Regions from separate parts of the Companilactobacillus bobalius genome, predicted to be linked through region 2. Evidence: a T-box and tRNA genes for the amino acid it is inferred to sense, from the RefSeq annotation. Region 2 holds a T-box; the other holds one or more tRNA genes.

Region 1 (10,504 bases), on a different contig from region 2:
TAAGTTTAACTTTTATGATTGTTTTACTAGTAATTAATTTTATTTCAGTTGGATCATTTGGTGAAACTGAATATTGGTTATCATCAATTAAAGTTATTGCTGTAATCATCTTCTTGATTGTTGGTATCTTGAGTATTTTAGGTATTCTAGGCAATCAAAATTTTGTTGGTTTAACTAACTACACTTACAAGAAAGCACCATTTGTTGGTGGAATACCGGCAATTCTGAGTGTATTCGTTGTAGCTGGTTTTTCGTTCCAGGGTACCGAGTTGATCGGAATTACCGCAGGTGAATCTGCTACACCCGAGAAGAGTATACCTAAGGCTATCAAGCAAGTCTTCTGGAGAATCTTGTTATTCTACATATTGTCAATCGCCGTTATCGGTGCCTTGATTCCTTATACAAGTCCTAACTTATTAGGATCAGGAGCTGGCGATATTGCTATCAGTCCATTTACTATTGTCTTCAAAAAAGTTGGTATTCCACTAGCTGCTGGAGTAATGAATGCCGTTATTTTAACATCAGTTATTTCTGCTGCTAATTCAGGATTATATGCTGCCAGCCGTATGCTCTGGTCAATGAGTAAACAAGGCATGGCACCAAAGGCTTTCCAAAGAACCAATGGTCGAGGCGTTCCCGTATTTTCACTATTATTAACAGCTTTAGTTGGAGCCATCGCCTTGTTTACAAGTTTGTATGGTGATTCATTCTATGAATTGTTAGTTGCCGCATCAGGACTAACCGGATTCATTGCATGGTTAGGAATAGCCTTTTCACATTACCGTTTCAGAAAAGCATACTTGTATAAAGGCTATGATCTAGATGATCTTCGTTATAAAGCAAAGTGGTTCCCATTTGGACCAATTTTAGCCATTGTTTTAGGAATTATTATTATCTTAGGACAAGACGTAAGATCAATGGTAGATTTCAATATCGGAAGATTATTGATTAGTTATAGTGGATTGATTATTTTGTTCGTATGTTGGCTTTACTACAAGATTAGATATAAGACTAAGTTTTTGAAACTAGAAGATATCGATGTAAAACATGAACAAAAACACAACCGCTATTGATATTTAAGTTAGTTTAAATTATTATTAGAAATGAATATAACGCTAAGAGAGTGCCTACTCATAAACCTTTCAGAGAAGCGATGGTTGGTGAAAATCGCAAAGGCTTTTATTCCAGCATTCTGGCAACGGGTAATGCCGTTCGGGTTGATCCGATAAAGTCTGAAAGTGCAGTGTATTTGCGTACACTGAAACTGGGTGGTACCGCGAATGGTCGATTCGTCCCTTTATTGGGATGAATCGGCCTTTTTTTGTAGAGAGCGGAGCAGGGGCGTTCAGCTCCCGAGGATTAAGACTACTTATCTCAGTCGGTAGCGAAGCGCCGGCAGAGATAAGTTGACTTAACCGGAAGGAGTTGTCCCTGCGAAGCTCGTTTCCACTATAAAAAATAGAACAATGGTTATCAAAAAAAATTTCACCCCAAACCAAAAAAGAGTACAAACTCTCTCAAGCCAAAAATCAAAAAGGAGAATCTCAATGTTAGATATCAAATTGATTAGAAAAGATCCAGAATGGATCAAGAACAAGTTAGCATCACGTGGAGTAACTAGTGATGAAATTGATGAATTGCTTGGCTATGACAGCAAACGTCGTGAATTATTAGTTAAGAGTGAAACCCTTAAAGAAAAGAGAAACACTGTTTCTCAAGGTATCGCTACTAAGAAACGTAATAAAGAAGATGCCAGTGACGAAATTGCTGCTATGAAGCAAGTTGGTTCAGACATTAAGGACTTGGATGCTGAGCTTGAAGAAACAGAAGGAAAAATGAACTATATCTTAGTTCGTCTACCTAATATTCCTGATGATTCAGTTCCTGTTGGACCTGATGAAAGTACTAACGTTGAAATCCGTAAAGTCGGTGCTATTCCTAAGGAAGGTTTCAAACCTCGTCATCACTGGGATATCGGTGAAGAACTAGGAATCTTAGACTTTGAACAAGCTACTAAAGTTGCTGGTTCACGTTTTGTTTACTACATTGGCATGGGTGCTAGACTTGAACGTGCTGTTTACAACTTTATGTTGGATCAACACCAAAAGGAAGGCTATACAGAAGTTATCCCTCCATACTTGGTAAACAACGATGCCATGTTTGGTACAAGTCAATTCCCTAAGTTTACTGAAGACGTTTATACAGTTATGGTTGATGAAAACCCACTAACTTTGATTCCTACAGCTGAAGTACCTTTGACAAACTACTTTGCCGGTAAGATTTTGAATGAAAAAGACTTACCTAAGTACGTTACAGCTCTAACACCTTGTTTCCGTTCAGAAGCAGGTAGTGCTGGTCGTGATACTCGTGGTTTGATCCGTATGCACCAATTCAATAAAGTTGAAATGGTTAAGGTTACAAAACCAGAAGAATCATACAATGAACTAGAAAAATTGACAGCTAATGCTGAAAATATTTTGAAACAATTAGGACTACCATATCACGTTATCGTACTTTCAAGTGGGGATGCCAGTTTCAGTTCAGCTAAGACATACGATCTTGAAGTTTGGATGCCTGCTCAAGACAAGTATCGTGAAGTTTCAAGTTGTTCAAACTGTCTTGACTTCCAAGCTCGTCGTGCTCATATCCGTTACCGTGACGAAAATGGTAAGACAAAGTTGGCACATACTTTGAATGGTTCAGGACTTGCTGCAGGTCGTACCGTAGCTGCTATCCTTGAAAATTACCAAAATGAAGATGGATCAGTTACAATTCCTGACGTATTGGTACCATACATGGGTGGAATTACAAAAATTACTAAAGAAAATGCCAAATAAGTATTGACTCAATCCCAATAGATTGATAAGATTTAATAGTTCTGTTAAAGAGCTATTGAATTATTCCGGATTAGCTCAGTTGGTAGAGCATCTGACTGTTAATCAGGGTGTCGTCAGTTCGAGTCTGACATCCGGAGTTATAAATACTTAGGAAATCCTAGGTGTCTTCAATAGAAATACATCTAGTTCATTTGAATTAGATGTATTTTTTTTATAGGATTTCTTTTTCTTGCCGTGTTAGCTCAGTTGGTAGAGCATCGGTATCGTAAACCGGCGGTCACAGGTTCGACTCCTGCACACGGCATAATAAGAATGTCAGTTAAAAAAGAAGAGCCTTTGAATACTGTTAGATCAGCATTCAAGGCTTTTTTTTATTTGTAAAAATCCAAGAATGTCAGAGAAAATCAAATGACTTTGCACGAAAGTTTGCACGGCTGATAACTTTTTCGATTTTAAATTTGTCGTGCAAATTTTTAACAATTCATATGTATGCCTTTTCAAAGAAGATTATTTTACAAATCAAAGAATATCAAAAAAATGTTATAAATTTCCCTAAGCTATATAAATTTACTCGCATTAATTATATAATGACTGTATTAGATAATGAATTGAGAAATACCTCCCAGGGGAAACACAGACGTGTTTCTCCATTTTTTTGATAAAAAATAAACAAAAAAGCTAACCTGAAGAGGTTAGCTCATGAAATTGAAGTCGACAATTAAATCTATATTGTTGGCTTTTTTTATTCAACTTTATTTAAAGCATTTTGAACGGCTTCTTTAATGGCTTTACTTGAAGCTGAAGCACCAGAAACGGTATCGACATCGACAGAATTCTTAGCGACGATTTCTTTTGGAAGTTCTTCAACAGCTTTCAAACCGTAGTCGTCGGATTCACTTTGTTTCAAAACTTCGATATCTTGAATATTTTTGTCGTCATCAACTGTGACACGGACAACGATTTCGTTACCCATACCGGCAGTTGATTTACCGATATATTGATTATCATTTGTTTCGAAATGTTCTTCGGCAATATCGGAACCGAGTCCTTCTTCATGGATGCTGGCTGAAGTTTGAGCATCAACATTTGTGGTAGTAGCTTCAGATTTTACACTAGCAGCATTTTCACCAGCAATCTTACCAAAGATTAAATTCTCGGCTAAATGCTACCACCGTTGTATTGACGTCCCATCAAACTACCTAATTCACCGGCAGCATAAAGATGAGGGATTACTTGATCATCGTTGTCGACCACTTCGGCATGAGAGTTGTGAACTGGACCACCTTGAGTATTCAATAGACCTTGCACCATTGCTAGAGCATAATAAGGACCATCGTCAAAAGCAGTCAAGGTTTCAGGATCACGATTGAAAGCATAGTCACGTTTTTGTTCGGCAAAGTAATTGAAGTCTGTAATAGTTTTTTGCAACTTATCAACATCGACATCCAAAACTTTGGCCAAACTTTCAAGATTGTCAGCTTTAACGACAGCTTTCAAAAATTCTGGGTAAGGAGCATTTTTATCGTTAGATAATTCATCGTACTTCTTTTGATCAAAGACGACGTAGGGATGACGTTGAGCTAGAGGGATTCTCCAGTTGCCGTGGTCTTGAATGTGACCGTGTCTGTGGATTTCATTTTCATCGAAGTAACGAGTTCCATCGTCACCGACAACAATCAAGCTGCCTTGATGGAAAGCGGGCCAGTCAAATGGCAAAAATTGTGAACGTTGGCCTTTGGCAGGTTTAGGTGTCAACCCATGGAAGATACCGTATGATTCATAATTGTTCATGTTGTAAAGTTGAGCACCGACCTCGCTAGCCATTTTGACGCCAATACCTTTGTTGTAGAGAGAACCAATGGGATTCAAGCTAGTTTCGCCTAAGTAGTTTTCAATCATTTTAGGATTGTTTTCAAAACCACCAGTTGCCATTACAACACCATTATTGGCTTTAACGTTTAATAATTTACCGTCACGTTCAATTTGAACTCCGACAATTGCCTTAGTTTCTGGATTTTGAATTAAGTGCTTTGCAGGTGTTTGATAAAGGACATCAATTTTATCAGCACGGTCGAGAACTTGTTGACGTAAATTCTTCCATAAAGCTGAATCGGCCACACCTTCATGGACAGCAACTAGTTCATGGGTAGCTTGACCTCTAAATTCGGGATATTCGTGAGCCATAAAGTATAAAGCTTTGGAAACAGGTGATTCTGGATGTTGACCCATAACAAAAGGTTTTACACCCAAATATTTTTCTAGATAATCAGGAATTTTGTACAATCCCTGAATGAAAGTTTCCATTAAATCTTGATCATAAGCCAATGGGTAGGCCAAATCTTGATAATATTTTCTCAAATCATCAAGGTTGTCACCTGAAGAAATAACTTGTCCGGCGTAGCGAGTATTGCCACCTTCATGACCCTCGGGAGCTGAATCAGTAATTAAGACCTTAGCATTGTTGTCGGCCGCAAATCTTGCAGCAGTAGCACCAGCACCACCAAAGCCTAAGACGATTACATCATAAGTAGCATTCCAATTTAGTTTTGAATCCTCAAACATATCATTCACTCCATTTCCGTAAGGTGTTATGGTTAATATAACTCTAAATTGTGACATTGTGAACGTTTTATAAATCTGGAATTGAAATCGAGGATGAAAATGAGTTTAGTTAATAAGAAGTATTATGCCCTAGGAACCTTGATCAATCTGACCGTTGCGACTCCAGCCGGAGAGGAAGAGTTGGATGCAGCTTACGAGTTGATTAAAAATTTTGAAGATAAATTGACCGTCAATCGTGATCAATCTGAAGTTATGTCCATCAATTATTCAGCTGGAATCAAACCAGTAGCGGTACCAACTGACACTTACGATTTAATCAAACGTGCAGTATTAGTTAGTCGTCAGCATTTAGGTTTCAATGTTGCGATTGGACCATTGGTTAAGTTGTGGAAAATAGGTTTCAAAGGTGCTAACAAACCCAGTGATGCCGATATTAAAGAACGTTTACGTATCATTGACCCTGAAAGGATCAAATTGGACGATGAACAGCAAACTGTCTTTTTGGAAGAAAAGGGTATGGAAATTGACCTAGGTGGAATTGCTAAAGGCTATATTGCTGATAAAATCAAAGCCCTGTGGTTAAGTATGAATGTTGAAACGGGCATTATCGATTTGGGTGGTAATGTACTTTTAGTCGGTCCCAGTGTTCATGAAGATAAGATGTGGAATATCGGTGTCCAAAATCCAGTAGAAAAGCGGGATGTGTCGTTAGGTGTTTTGCATACTACGGCCAAGTCAATTGGAACGTCAGGTATTTATGAACGTAAACTAGTTATTGATGGTCATGAATATCATCATATGTTCGATTCCAAAACGGGCTATCCTATCAAAAATAATCTTGCCAGCGTGACGATTGTTAGTGATAAATCAATTGATGGAGAGATTTGGTCAACCGTTGGTTTCTATCAAGGTATCGAAAAAGGATTGACTTTGATTGAAAGCCAACCTGGTGTTGAAGCTATTTTCATCACGAAAGATTTGGAATATCAGACAACTAGTGGACTACGTGACAAGTTTTTTAAAATATAACAATTATATATCATAACAATTCCAAAATTGTGTTGATTTATATTGTGAACGAATTTACAATGAACATGTAAGATAATTATAAATAAGGTGATTGCTAATATGAATAAATTTATTGCAATAGTGGGATCTAATTCCAATAAGTCAACTAATCGTGAATTATTGAAGTACATGAAGAAACGTTTCCAATCAGCTGCCGAAATTGAGTTGGTTGAGATCAAGAATCTTCCAATTTATAAGAAGAGTGCTGACAAATATGTTCCTCAAGAAGCATTAGATATTGCTACTAAAATTGAAGCCGCTGACGGTGTGATTATTGCGACACCTGAATACGATCATTCTATTCCAGCTGCTTTATCAAGTGCACTAGCTTGGTTATCATATGGAATTCATCCATTTGTGGATAAGCCAGTTATGATTACAGGAGCTTCTTATGGATCATTAGGTTCATCACGTGCTCAAGCTCAATTGCGTCAGATTCTGGATTCACCAGAATTGAAAGCTAGAATTATGCCTAGTTCGGAGTTCCTATTGGGCCACTCATTACAAGCTTTTGATGAGAATGGTGACTTGAAGGATGAAAAGGTTATTAAGCAATTAGACGGGTTGTTCCAAGATTTCTTGGATTTCGTGAATATATCAAAACAATTAAATAATGCTAATGAAGTTAACAAACAAAAAGCCAAAGAATTTTCTTGGGATAAGGACTAGGAGAGGTAAATATGAAATTAGTAGGTATTGCAGGTTCAATCGCTGACCAATCATACAATCGCACATTATTGAATTTCATTGCAAAGCACTGTGAGGGTGTTGTTGATATTGAAGTTTTGGATATCAATCAAGTGCCAATGTTCAGTCAAGATGACGATCAAACAAATAGTTCCGTTATTCAAAAATTAAGTAACAAGGTTAAGTCAGCTGACGGCGTTATCATTGCAACTCCTGGACATAACCATACCGTTCCAGCTGCTTTGAAGAATGTTATTGAATGGTTATCATATGAGATTCATCCTTTTGATGGCAAGCCAGTCATGATCGTAGGAGCCTCATATCATACTCAAGGTTCATCACGTGCTCAATTACACTTGAGACAAATCTTAGAGGCACCAGGAGTTAATGCGGTTGTTTTGCCTGGTAATGAATTCCTATTAGGTAACGTTAAGACAGCTTTTGATGATAACGGTGAATTGAAGGATCAACGTACTGTTGACTTTCTTGATACAACTTTACAAAAATTTATTAAGTTTGCGAAGGTGATTAATATGATCGATGCTGACGACTATGAAAAAGAAGATTTATCAGCTTCAGGTAAAGTAGATACAACTGTAGAAGGTGTAGATATGGATGATCCTGATTGGATAAATAAAGCTGCTGAAAAGGTTAACGCTGTAGATGGTGATACTTATGTTAAGTTGGATAGTGGTTTGTTAACTGTTAACCAGTTGAACTACATGTTGAAGACTACACCGATTGAATTGACTTACGTAGATGAAAATAATCAATTTATCTATTACAATCGTTTCTTACCAACTGAAAAGATGTTGGCTAAGAGAACACCTGCTCAAGTCGGTGATTCATTGACTGCAGTTCACCCAGGTAAAGCGCGTGTTATTAAGCATGTTAAACAAGTTATCCACATGTTGAGAAGTGGTAAGACTGATTTAGTTTCAATGCCAGTACCTGGAGGAGATAGCGATCATCATGTTATGCATTACTACAAAGCTATGCATGATGAAGAAGGTAATTACAAAGGTGTTAATGAATGGGCTGTTGATTTGAAACCTATCGTTAATGAATACTTGAAACAAACTGGTCAAATGTTGGTTCCAGATCCAAACGCTAAGGTTGACGCTACTTCCGGAGCTTCAGAGAAATCTGAAACATCAGTGGATGCAACTGCTAGTGCTTCTAAAGAAGAAGCAGAAGAGGTCAAACCTGAAGTTGATGCAACAAGTAGTGCTTCAAAACATTAAATGAAAATAGACTTCCTTATTGGGAGTCTATTTTTTTATCTATTCAGACCAATTAAGTTTTGAACATAAAAAAAGCTCATCTGAGGGGGGATGAGCTCGTTTTTGTTGTACGAATGCACAACGACATTACCAGTAGTGTCGGGGGAAAGATATGAATGCTTTATGAGGGTTTCCAATTTCTTTTAAATATTAGATAGAGAGGGATTTGTTAATTAATTAATGAAAGCATTCAAAGTAAATTATTGTAATGGGATTTTTCTTAATTGATTGAGGGGATCAATTAAGAATTTAAATTTGTGAGTTAACGATATGAGGATGTATCGTAACTGTTTTAAGAGTTAAAGGAAGGAATCGCATCTCATATCTTTCCCCTTTCACAGTTATAAATATAGCATATATGTTTAAACATGTTGTTTCAAAATAGAACAAATTATTTATTTGTTTTTAGGATAAAATAATGAATTGATTGAGCAATAATAATTCGATATTGTGTTTTAAGGCCTTGAAATAAATTCTAGACACAAAAAAAGCTCATCTGAGGGGGATAAGCCTGTCTTTTCGTTACGATTATGTAACGACATTACCAGTAGTGTCAGGGGAAGGCATGAATGATTTCGATAAAATTTCCAAATTGAGGGATTTGGTATTAATAACGGAAAGCATTCAAACTGAATTTGTAATTGGGATAACTCGTAATAAGTAAAAATTGATTGAGGGGGCAATTTTTATTCATTAGTTCGTTTAGATTTTAGATCTCGGTATGAGGATGTGTACCGTGATCCATGTATCAAAAGTAATAAAGGAGGAATCATAATTGATTCATACCATATCCCCTTTCACAGTTATAAATATAGCACATATTTTTAAACATGATTTTTCAATTATCGTAAAAATAATTGTTTGTTTTTAATATCACAATATTTATTTATTGCAATTAGAAATATGTTAATGGATAAGATTTCATGAGGGATGGTAGTTAAATAATTTAAGTAATTAATTTAGTTTGAAATTAATAATCAATATTTATTAGAAAAGATATCTTTTTTATATTCGAATTAATAAAAAAGAACAAAAAAACAGCTCATCTGGGGGGACGGGCTTGTTTTTTGTTACACACATTGGTGTAACGGCATTACCAGTAGTGTCAGGGGAAGATATGAATGCTTGTGAGGTTTCCATATTTGTCAAATAGAGAGGGATTTGTTAATTAATTAATGAAAGCATTCAAAGTAAATTATTGTAATGGGATATTACAAACGTATCTTTTGAGTAAAAATTGATTGAGGGGGGCAATTTTTATTATTGATACGAATGAACTTTACAGGTTAACGATATGAGGATGTGTATCGCAACCTTCATTAAGAGTTAAAAAAGGAAGGAATTGCATTTTCATATCTAAACCCCTTGCACACTTATAATATACCACATGTGTTTAAACAATTAAATTCATTTTCGAAAAAAATATTTATTTGTTTTTAATATCACAAATTTAATCATTTATTAGATAATAGCGTTATCATAAGATTTTTGTTGATAAAAGATAATCCACAAATATGAAGGAAGTGAGGATTAAGAATTAAATTTATCTGCCGATATCAAGATATTATATAAGTGAAATATATTTTTTAAATATCTTGTAAACGCTTTTAATGTATTAGTGAATAAATTATAATAATAAGAAAAAGGGACGGTGTCTATTATGAAAGTAAGTATTGTAGGTTGTACACATGCAGGAACTTTTTCAGCAATGAACATTTTGAAGGAGCACCCAGACTGGGAAGTTTCCGTTTTTGAAAGAAATGATAATTTATCTTTTCTATCCTGTGGGATTGCACTGTGGGTAAGTGATCGTGTTTCAGACCCTAATAAGATGTTCTATGCCAGCCCCGAGGCATTAACTGATATGGGTGCACATATGTATATGCAACATGATGTAACTGATATTGACTTTGATAACAAGAAATTGTCAGTGAAAAGTTTGGCAAATGGTGATACTTTTAGTCAACCATATGATAAGTTAGTAATCACAACTGGCTCAGCTCCAATTATTCCACCAATTCCTGGAATTAATTCAGATCGTGTTATGTTGTGCAAGAACTGGACTAA
Region 2 (10,504 bases):
GGTATTGCCGAAAACAATGCCTGGTTAAGAAAACAAATCATCGATGAACTTTCCATTTTTAACGTAAAATTGGATGATAAGTTAAATGAAGCCGCTCAAGAAGGACTTATCAGTAGCCCTGATTCTGCTATCAAAGTTTTCTTAATTCCTACTGATGAAGAGTTAATGATGGTACGCCAAGTTGCTGAAATTCACAATTAAAATTTACTATAAAAGACGTTAGTCACACGGACTAACGTCTTTTTGTTTCTCAGCCTTGTGAAACATCGTATTGATTGACAATACATTTTGTCTGGTTTATTTTGTAGTTATGGTCAATTGGTGCAAATTAATTATATCAACAATGACTTTTTTTTAAGCATACATATTTTACTAACAGTAAGAATAGTTTGTAACACGAAGGGAAGTTAATTCAATTGAAGAAAATCAGTTCAGAAAAGGTAGAGAGAATCGGAACAGTCGCGAGCGCTATGTCTGTTCTAATGTACGTTTCATATATTCCCCAGATTATATCCAACCTATCTGGTAGTAAGGGAAATCCTATACAACCACTCGTTGCTTTTATCAACTGTACTATTTGGACAGCTTATGGATTACTCAAGAAAGAAAAGGATTGGCCAATTGTTTGGGCTAATATTCCCGGTATTTTTCTCGGAGCAGCAACCTTCATCACTGCAGTATTTAATTTTAGTTAAATCTAAAATTTATGACATACAATAACAATTCAAATAATCAAGTAAAAATTCACAAAATAAAAGCCAGAGCAGAAAATTCTGTTCTGGCTTTTATTACTTATCAATACCTATCTTGATTGCCAGATTCCATATAAATCACTAGCTTGACTAGGATAAGCAAATAGTTGCTGTTGTAAATCATTTGCAGTGACGTGTTGTTGGATTAGCAATGATAAATAATCAACTAATTGATCCGCATCTTGACTCAAAACCTCTGCTCCAACGATTTGTTGACTGCCTTTATTAAAGACTATCTTTAATTCAGCTAAATCATCACCATTACGAGCGTACGTTTGCCAATTCTTTATATCAATTGTTTTAATTTCTAATTCTGGTTTATTAGAAGCCTGCTGCGTACTAATTCCAACTTGTCCCAACTTAGGTATACTAAACACGGTTAAAGCTGGTGTTGGATACTTAATAGGAAATTGCACTGGTTTTTCCAAACTATTACCTAAGCATTTGCCTTGATAGATAGCGTAATTACTTAGTTTAGGAACAGAAGCATCACAGCAATCTCCAAGCGCAAAAATCTGAGGGTTACTAGTTCTTAAATTTTTATCAACCTTAATACCTTTCAAACCAACCTTAACGCCAGCAACAGATAAATTTAAATCTTCCGTATTTGGTATTCTTCCAGCTACACAATAAACTGCACCCGTTTTAAACTGACTCTGATTTGTAGTTACCTGATAAGAACCATTTGACAGTTCAGTAATCTTTTGAATAGTATTATCAAATTTGAATACTACTCCAGCATTCTCCAAACGTTTAATTAAAATTTGGACTAATCCTTGGTCAAGTATTCCTAGGGCACGCTGATTATGTTGGACAATAGTAACTTTTGTTCCTGCTTCAGTAGCTATACTAGTTAACGCAAAAGCAATAATTCCCGCACCAACAATTGTTATATTATCAGGTAAATTCGATGTTTTTAAGAAACTAGCACTATGTTCCATGTACTGACTTCCCGAAAATTCTAATTCTCTGGGACGTGCACCAGTAGCTAGAATAATTCTTTTAGCCTGATATTTTTGCCCATGGACTAAAATTGTATTTGAATTTACAAAAGTCGCATGACCCTCGATAGTAGTTATTCCTGCTTTAACTAAGTTATTGCCATACCGTTGATTAGCAGCCAGAACTATCTTGGCACTGTGATTGGCCATTTCTGACCAACTGAGTGGTGCAACATTTTCAACTAACTGGGCCATTCGGAAATGCGTTTCGGCACTGGCTAATAACGCACGTTTAGGAGTACTTCCACGATTGATTGTTGTTCCGCCCCAATCGCGTTCTTCAACAATTGCTACTTTAAATCCACGAGCTGCCAAATTCAAAGCGGTGGAGCCACCACCTACTCCTCCTCCAACAATTAGAACATCATATTGCATTTAATCACTCCCTATTTGAATACTTGTCCAGCCTTATATTGAAGATCTTGTGGCGTTTCTTCAATGGTACTTTCGTCATTCTTTTTTGAATGACTTTGATCATACCAAACAACTGCAGCTTCTTCTTTAGGGAATTGATCAACTGTTTCAGGACTAATATTCAAATGATCAGAAACCATTTGAGTTGGTAAGGTAGCCAACCACTTGTTTAGAGAAATATCTGAATAAACAGGATTCTTGAAAACTTCTAGGAAAATCAAAGGTTCATCACCGATGTTCTTAATATAGTGTCCTGCAACAATTGGAATTACACCGACATCTCCGGCTTGGAAATTAAATGTTCTTGCAAGTGAAGCTGAATTGAAGACACCAACCTTAGCATGGCCTTGAACAAAATAATCCCATTCTTCTGATTTTGGATGCCAGTGAAGCTCACGCATACCACCTGGTTGAATTTCTACAATTGCAGCCGAAATGGTTTGTGCAACAGGGAAGACTTTTGAATCAACAATCCAAACTTTACCAGCCTCAAATTCATGTGGTTTCAAGTCACTCATATGGAATGTAAATGGTGATGGCACATCCCCATTAGGATTGTTCTTTTTAACTTCAGAAATTGGACCAGGAACCTCACCATTAAAGATATATTTCTCTTTACCTGGCAAGTTAGCTAACACACTTTCGTCAACCTTAAAATTAGCGGCAATAATATCTTTTGGAGTATGTGCCAACCAATCTGTTAATAAGAAAGTATTATTTTCTGAGAAATCAGGTTCACTAAAGACTAGTAAAAATTCACAACCCTGGTCTAAAGCTTGAATTGAGTGAGGAATTCCAGCTTCAAAATTCCAAAGATCACCAGCATTAATATCATCAATAAAACTACGACCTTCAGCATCCAAAGCTGTTACTCTAGCATTTCCAGCAATCATAAAGGCCCATTCTGCCTCTTTGTGCCAATGAAGTTCTCGATATGCTCCTGGTTTCAAGCACATATCAACTCCTGCTAAATCATGTGAAGCTGGTAATTCACGATTAGTAACTTCACGTGTCCAACCGCCCTCTTCAATTCTCATATGCGCATCAGAAAAGCTAAAACGTAAGTTAGATACCGTACCATGATCCGTTATTGGTGGTACAAGTAAATCGGGATTCTGCAAATCACGTTCGTAATTTCTAGGACCTCGATCAATCCAACCTGCGTTATCAACTGTACGTTCCGGTTCAACTTTTCTATTTGACATTTTGTATACCTTCCTTTTTTAATAAATTCATGGTATAGCAAGCGATTACAAAACACAAATATAAACACATAAAGTACAAAATTATTTTATAGTTTTTATTTATTAATAAAAATAAAATAGATAAGAATAATCTATAACAAAAAAATCCCGATATAATAGCAATCAAAGGATAGCTATTATATCGGGATCTCTTTATTTCAATAAACCTTTTTTAACTAAATAATCATGAGCCACTACACTGGCCTTCTTATTCTTAACGCTGACTTGATAATTCATCTTCTGCATATCTTCCGCAGAAATCTTACCAGCTAACTTATTCAAACTCTTAACAACCTCAGGATTCTTCTTAGCAAAACTTTCATTCATCAAAGGAGCCCCTTGATATGGTGGGAAGAAATGCTTATCATCCTTCAAAACTACTAAATGATATTGTTGAACTTGCGGATCTGTCGTATAACCATCTACTAAATTAACACGATCATTAGCAATCGCCTTGTAGCGTAAAGATGGTTCCATTCGTTTAACATTACCAAAATCTAAATTATATTTCTTCTTCAATCCTAGATATCCATCAGCTTGATTGGAAAAATCAGGATCAAATCCGGCAATAACTTTATCACTTACTCGTTGTAAATCACTTAACTTTGTAACGTGATACTTCTTGGAAAATTCCTTGGTTACAGCCAGATCATAACCATTTTCGTATTCCATTGGTTTTAAGAAACTCATATTTTCTTGTTTCGATAATTCTTGTTTAGCAATTTGATAAGTTTTTTCCGGATTCTTAGGCGTCGGTTTATCGTATTTTACTAATGCTTCCAAAACCGTTCCTGTAAATTCTGGATAAATATCAACATCTTGTCGTTTCAAAGCCTTATACAAGAAAGTTGTGGCACCAAAATTAGGTTTCAAAGTAACTTGTGCTTTAGGATTATCTTGCTTGATTAAATCCTTATACATATTAATTAAGATTTCTGGCTCACTACCTAATTTACCGGCAATCGTAATTTGAACTGGTTGTGGCTTTACCATTTGATAAACCTTATTACCACCAAATCCTAGTAGTAACAACAGTATCACCACGCCACCAGTATAAATCCGACGTTTCGATGAACCAATGAATTTCAGGAGACCACTGAAGATAAAGGCTAATAGGGCCGACAAAACACCACCGATAATTAAGTAGTAATTATTATTTTGTTGAATTCCCAACATAATATAATCACCCAAACCACCAGCACCAATGAAAGCGGCTAATGTGGCTGTACCAATAATCATAACTAAAGCAATTCTAATTCCAGAAATAATCATCGGTAAAGCTAAAGGAAATTCCAAACGTTGCAATCTCTTCCACTTAGATAGTCCAAAGGCAACCGCAGCTTCCTCCAAATTAGGATCAATATTGGTCAATCCTGAATAAGTGTTTTGATACAACGGCATAATGGCATACATAGTCAGTGCTACTACTGCTGGTACAGTTCCAATTCCCACGATTGGAATCAACAATCCTAACAAAGCTAGACTGGGAATAGTCTGAATAATCCCGGCAATTTGCAATCCTACTTCACCAAAGCGACGATGGTTTCGTAATAAAATAGCCAACGGAATTGCAATTAACATGGCAATCAACAGTGAAATGAAGGAAATACCAATATGTTCATATAACGATTTTAATATTTCAGCACGTTGATTAATAACAGTCTGTAATAACATTTGCATTATTGATTGTCCCCCTCTTTTTCAAAGTAAGCTAACAATTGCTGAGGGGTCAATGAATAAGCTTTATCCTGATATCTAAATTTTATCTCAGCATGATCTTTTAAACTGTTAACTAATTCGCCAAAATGCTCCACCTCAGGATAATCAGTCGAGTTGGGAATTTCTGTTAAAACTTTAGAACCAATCAAGAAGTCCATGTTCCACCAATGCGGTGTCTTAGTACCAAAGAACTTCTTAACGAAATCATTGGCTGGGTTTTGCATAATCTCATGTGGTGTCCCTACTTGTTGAATTTCGCCTTGATTTAAAATAGCGATCTTTTGGCCCATTCGTAAGGCTTCTTGCATATCATGAGTTACAAAGACAACCGTCATTTTGTATTTATCGTGCAATTTCAAAACTAGATCCTGTGATTTACGTCTCAAAACAGGGTCCAAGGCACTAAAAGATTCATCCATCAATACTAATCTGGGACTAGTTGCCAAGGCACGAATTATAGCAACACGTTGTTGCTGTCCACCGGATAATTCATCTGGCATTCTTTTAGCGTACTTTTTAGGATCAAGTTCAACTGATTCCAATAATTCGGCAGCACGCTGATGACGTTCCTGTTTGGAAACACCTTTTTGTTCCAACTGAATAGCAATATTATCTTCAACATTTAGATTGGGAAATAAACTACTATCTTGCAAAACATAACCCATATCTAATCGTAACTTTTGTACGTCGTAATCCTTAATTCTCTTATCATCGAAATAAACATCCCCATCAGTAGGAACTGTTAATTTGTTCAGCATTCTCAATAAAGTAGTTTTACCACTACCACTGGGACCAACTAAAACAAACAGTTCACCATCATCAATCGTTAAATTGATATCATGTAAAACGACGTTCTTCTCGTATTTCATTCCAACATCTTTATAGGTAATCAATTTATTTCCCCTCTCTAAAATTGACTTACTTTAATAATAAATATCTTCCAACCTTTAGACAAAAAATTAGCATAATAATATTTATTTAAATAGCAATAACTTTCCATTTCTTTACTTTTCACAGAATAAACTATACATACACGTTACAGTCAAGCTTTTCATATATTTATAATTTTTGGGAGACCACCTATAATAGTATTCTTATAAAAAGATAAGTACATTTATTTAATTAAGTCTTCTAATCAAAAAACATTATTTTTTTAAGTGACCAAAAAAGACCAACACCATAATCATTTTTGATTATAGTGCTGGTCTTCATAATTTTTATAGTAGAAACGAGCTACTCAAGCCAGATTCCTGTGCTTTGCCTGATTTCACAAACTGTCTGCTTCGCAGCTGATTCGCAAAATCCTGCAAATTCTCAAAATCTAAACAGTTTGTTCCACTCTCTAAAATTCGGCATTACCTGGTGTTCTTGGGTAAGCAATGACGTCACGAATATTTTCCATACCTGTGATGTACATAACTAATCTTTCAAATCCAATACCGAAACCTGAGTGAACTGTACCACCATACTTACGTAATTCTAAGTACCACTTGTAGTCTTCTTCGTTCATATCAAGCTCTGACATTCTCTCTTCAAGCTTATCAAGACGTTCTTCACGTTGTGAACCACCAATCAATTCACCAATTTCAGGAACTAACAAGTCAGCTGCAGCAACGGTCTTACCGTCTTCGTTAGCACGCATGTAGAAGGCTTTGAATTCCTTAGGATAATCAGTAATAAAGACAGGCTTCTTGTAAACTTTTTCTGATAAGTAACGTTCATGTTCTGATTCAAGGTCAAGTCCCCAGTAAGGTTTAACTTCGAATTCAACATCAGTAGCTTTTTCAAGAATATCGATTGCATCAGTATAAGTAACATGAGCAAATTCTTCGCCAGCAGTAGCTTTCAAACGGTCAATCAATGTATTATCAACGTTTTCGTTCAAGAAATCTAATTCTTCTTTGGCGTTGTCCATTACATAGTTGATAACATATTTAAGCAACTCTTCTGAACAATCCATCTCATCTTTAAGATCAGCAAATGCCATTTCTGGTTCGATCATCCAGAATTCAGAAGCGTGACGTCCAGTATGTGAATTTTCAGCTCTAAAAGTTGGTCCAAAAGTATAAACATTTCTGAAAGCCAAAGCGAATGGTTCAACTTCTAGTTGTCCACTAACAGTTAGGTTAGTTTCTTTCTTAAAGAAGTCTTCATTATAATCAACTTTGCCATCGTCAGTCTTTGGTACGTTATTCATATCCAATGTTGTTACTTGGAACATTTCACCGGCACCTTCAGCATCAGAACTAGTGATGATTGGCGTGTGAACATAAACGAAACCATTGTGTTGTAGATATTCATGAATAGCAAAAGCAGCTAGTGAACGAATTCTAAATACTGAATAGAAAGTATTTGTTCTAGGACGCAAGTGAGCTACAGTTCTCATGAATTCATATGAGTGAGCTTTCTTTTGTAGTGGGTAATCTGAATCTGAAGCACCCTCTTCAACTACTTCAGTAGCATGAATTTCAAATGGTTGTTGTGCCTTAGGAGTAAGAGCAACTTCACCAACAACTTTAATTGTTGTACTGATTGGGAACTTAACAACATCAGCATAGTTGTCCATGTCACTAGTAATAACAACTTGAACATTCTTAAAGAATGAACCATCATTTAATTCAATAAAACCTACTCGTTTTGAACCTCTAATTGTACGGATCCAACCATTAAGTGTTACTTGATCACCGTCAGCAAATTCTTTTTTATATAAATCTTTAACTAAAACGTTTTGCATTGATTTCTCCTTTTCACATTTGGAATACTGTAGACGAAAAAAAGATCCTCCATCCCCAATAAAAGGGACGAAAGATCTTTCCGCGGTACCACCCAAGTTTTTTAAAAAACACCTCAAAAGTACATTAAATACTCTCCAATTATAACGTACTGGGTCACGTCTAAACCTACTCTCTAATGATTTCAGCTAGAATAACAAAGATGTTCTTCCTATATACCGACACGTTAAGTTCTCACTTGCCTTAACTCCCTGTGGATAAAGTATACAGTACTCCTTCTTTTAATATCTTTTGATATATTAATTTTCTTAAATGTAGCATAACTTTGACCAAATTGTAAAGTAGAATATAGATATTGAGGAGGAAGATCATGAAAAATTTTTTTAAATGGTTAATTGGTATCATCATCGCCCTTGTCGTCGTAATGTTGATCTCCGTTGTTGTTGTTAAAAATAAGGAATACCAACCTTCAACAGCAGCAATGTCAGCCAGCAAAGTTAGTACCACAAGTAACAACATAACTGAGTTTTCAGGAAACAGTCAAAATCCTAAAGTCATTTTCTATCCTGGTGCTTTAGTAGAACCCAAGAGTTACAGCATTTGGGCTAAGAAAGTTGCTCAAGCGGGATATTCGGTTTACATCGTAAGATTTCCATTAGACTTAGCTGTTCTAAAGGCCAACATGGCTAATCAAATTTCTAAAAATAACGGATACGTTATCGGAGGCCACTCACTAGGCGGAACTATGGCTAGTCGCTATGCTCATAATAATCCTAAGAATCTAAAGGGAGTCTTTTTCTTAGCCAGTTATCCTGAAAAAAAAGGTGATTTACGGAAAACTAAGGTCCCAGTTTTATCAATTACCGCTTCAAATGATGGAGTTTTGAAATGGAAGAACTACAATAAGGCCAAAAAGTTACTACCAAGTAATACACTTTATGAACAAATTTCTGGTGGTAACCACGCTGGCTTTGGTAGCTATGGCAAACAGAGTGGCGATAAAACGGCTTCCATTAGTAATCAGAAACAACAAAATATTGTAAGTAAATTATTAATAAATTGGCTAAATAAAAAAATTAGCAAATAAATTAAAACGTTTTCATAATTTCCCACAAAAGCGCATACATCTTTGTTATACTGTCACTAGTCGCTACAATTTTTGGGGGAAACATGACTATTTTATTTGATAAGAAATTAACCTTAAACGAGGATTCAACAACTTTTATTGAGAATTATATTAATTATGTAAGAACTATCAATCCCGAAGACCTATATGAAGGTAAAAAGGATAAAAATATTCTAAAAAACAAATTTATTTTTCGAATTCATCAATTAGCTAATCTTGATTCGGCTATTGTCAGCTTAAATATACTTGATAAGAAAATTAATGTCCTAGCCCGTATTCCCGGTTTTGAAACTGTCGTGATCGGCTCCTATCCACTAAATTCTCATCTTAAAAAGATTATGTCTCAAGAAGTTTATCCCACAATAAAAATAACCGGTGGTAGATACAAAAAAGTTGTTCCGACTGATTTTGATAAAGATATTATAAAAAATGGTTTTGAACCATATGGAATAATCCTTCAGCTTCATCAAGTTGAAAATGTTGTATATAAATCAAGAAAAATCGATGTAATTTACAAATATGTCTTTAAAAGTGAACGTAGTCTTGTCAATGTTTCAAAAATCTTAATGTTATGTTTTGCCCTCTTCGGCCTTGCATTAGGATTAGGCTTCATGTTCTTAGGTTTCTTCATGACCGGATTAATGGTAATTGTCGCCTTCTTCGGTGTTAACTCCTATACCTTGATCCTATCCGATACTTATAAACCTAAACAAGAATTGAATCAAACCCAAACAAATTAATATAAAAAGGTGTTCATATTTTGAACGCCTTTTTATTTTCCCAATAGAAGAGTTATATTACTTTTAGGAAGTGAAAAAAATGTTGAAAAGTTATGTCATTGTCATAAGTGGTGTCACTGCCAGTGGAAAAACCACATTAGTTCAAGAACTAAATCATAAACTACCTGATAGTACCGTTATTTCTTTTGACGACTACAGTATAGATGCCTTACCCTCTGCACCACCTATTGACACACCAATTCAGGAAGCTGTTAACCAGTATGATATCAGTATGTTAATGGATGATTTCCTTAAAGTTTACAATAAACATCATTTCATACTAGTCGACTTTCCATTTGGTTATAGGCATGACACATTGAAACCCTATATCGACAAAGTTATCTATGTTAAAACACCCCTAGATGTTTGCTTTGCCCGTCAAATCCTACGTGATTACACAAACAATGATGGTGAACAGATACGTGATTGGGCTAAAACTTATTTAGATTTTGCTAGACCAATCTTTGTTAATCACGACAAATATATTAGTAGCGATGCAGACTTGGTTGTTGACGGTCTCTTGTCACTGGACAAAAAAGTTGAACTAATTCTAAATAAGTTTAAACTGTATAATCTTTTCTAAGCTCTTTAAAAAATAATAACTACAATCAAAATAATTTTCTTCTTCAGAAACTAAAACGGCATCCATTTAGGAGTGTAATTATATACACTTATTCTAAATGGATACCGTTATTTTTTAAAATTCAGAAGGAAATAATAAACAGAACCGTTTACCA

What was found. The T-box of region 2 lies ahead of asnS (asparagine--tRNA ligase). A T-box ahead of a tRNA ligase gene usually reads a tRNA of that ligase, here a tRNA-Asn.
Region 1: it encodes a tRNA-Asn, which carries the amino acid that the T-box ahead of asnS (asparagine--tRNA ligase) is inferred to sense. The anticodon was not compared.

The regions. Positions count from the first base shown of each region.
Region 1 is NZ_MYFM01000003.1:39,291-49,794, forward strand. Features, by position in the region: gene LKACC16343_RS05330 (amino acid permease) at 1-1,073, shown strand, start outside; gene serS (serine--tRNA ligase) at 1,548-2,837, shown strand; tRNA gene LKACC16343_RS05340 (tRNA-Asn) at 2,902-2,974, shown strand; tRNA gene LKACC16343_RS05345 (tRNA-Thr) at 3,069-3,141, shown strand; partial or broken gene LKACC16343_RS05350 (FAD-binding protein) at 3,580-5,399, opposite strand; gene LKACC16343_RS05355 (FAD:protein FMN transferase) at 5,499-6,428, shown strand; gene LKACC16343_RS05360 (NADPH-dependent FMN reductase) at 6,528-7,136, shown strand; gene LKACC16343_RS05365 (NAD(P)H-dependent oxidoreductase) at 7,148-8,398, shown strand; gene LKACC16343_RS05370 (FAD-dependent oxidoreductase) at 10,098-10,504, shown strand, end outside.
Region 2 is NZ_MYFM01000009.1:25,429-35,932, forward strand. Features, by position in the region: gene LKACC16343_RS12775 (acetate/propionate family kinase) at 1-201, shown strand, start outside; gene LKACC16343_RS12780 (SemiSWEET family transporter) at 426-695, shown strand; gene LKACC16343_RS12785 (FAD-dependent oxidoreductase) at 803-2,128, opposite strand; gene LKACC16343_RS12790 (oxalate decarboxylase family bicupin) at 2,140-3,372, opposite strand; gene LKACC16343_RS12795 (ABC transporter permease/substrate-binding protein) at 3,565-5,091, opposite strand; gene LKACC16343_RS12800 (ATP-binding cassette domain-containing protein) at 5,091-6,023, opposite strand; gene asnS (asparagine--tRNA ligase) at 6,473-7,864, opposite strand; T-box leader at 7,925-8,157, opposite strand; gene LKACC16343_RS12810 (alpha/beta hydrolase) at 8,233-8,949, shown strand; gene LKACC16343_RS12815 (hypothetical protein) at 9,033-9,728, shown strand; gene LKACC16343_RS12820 (nucleoside/nucleotide kinase family protein) at 9,808-10,350, shown strand.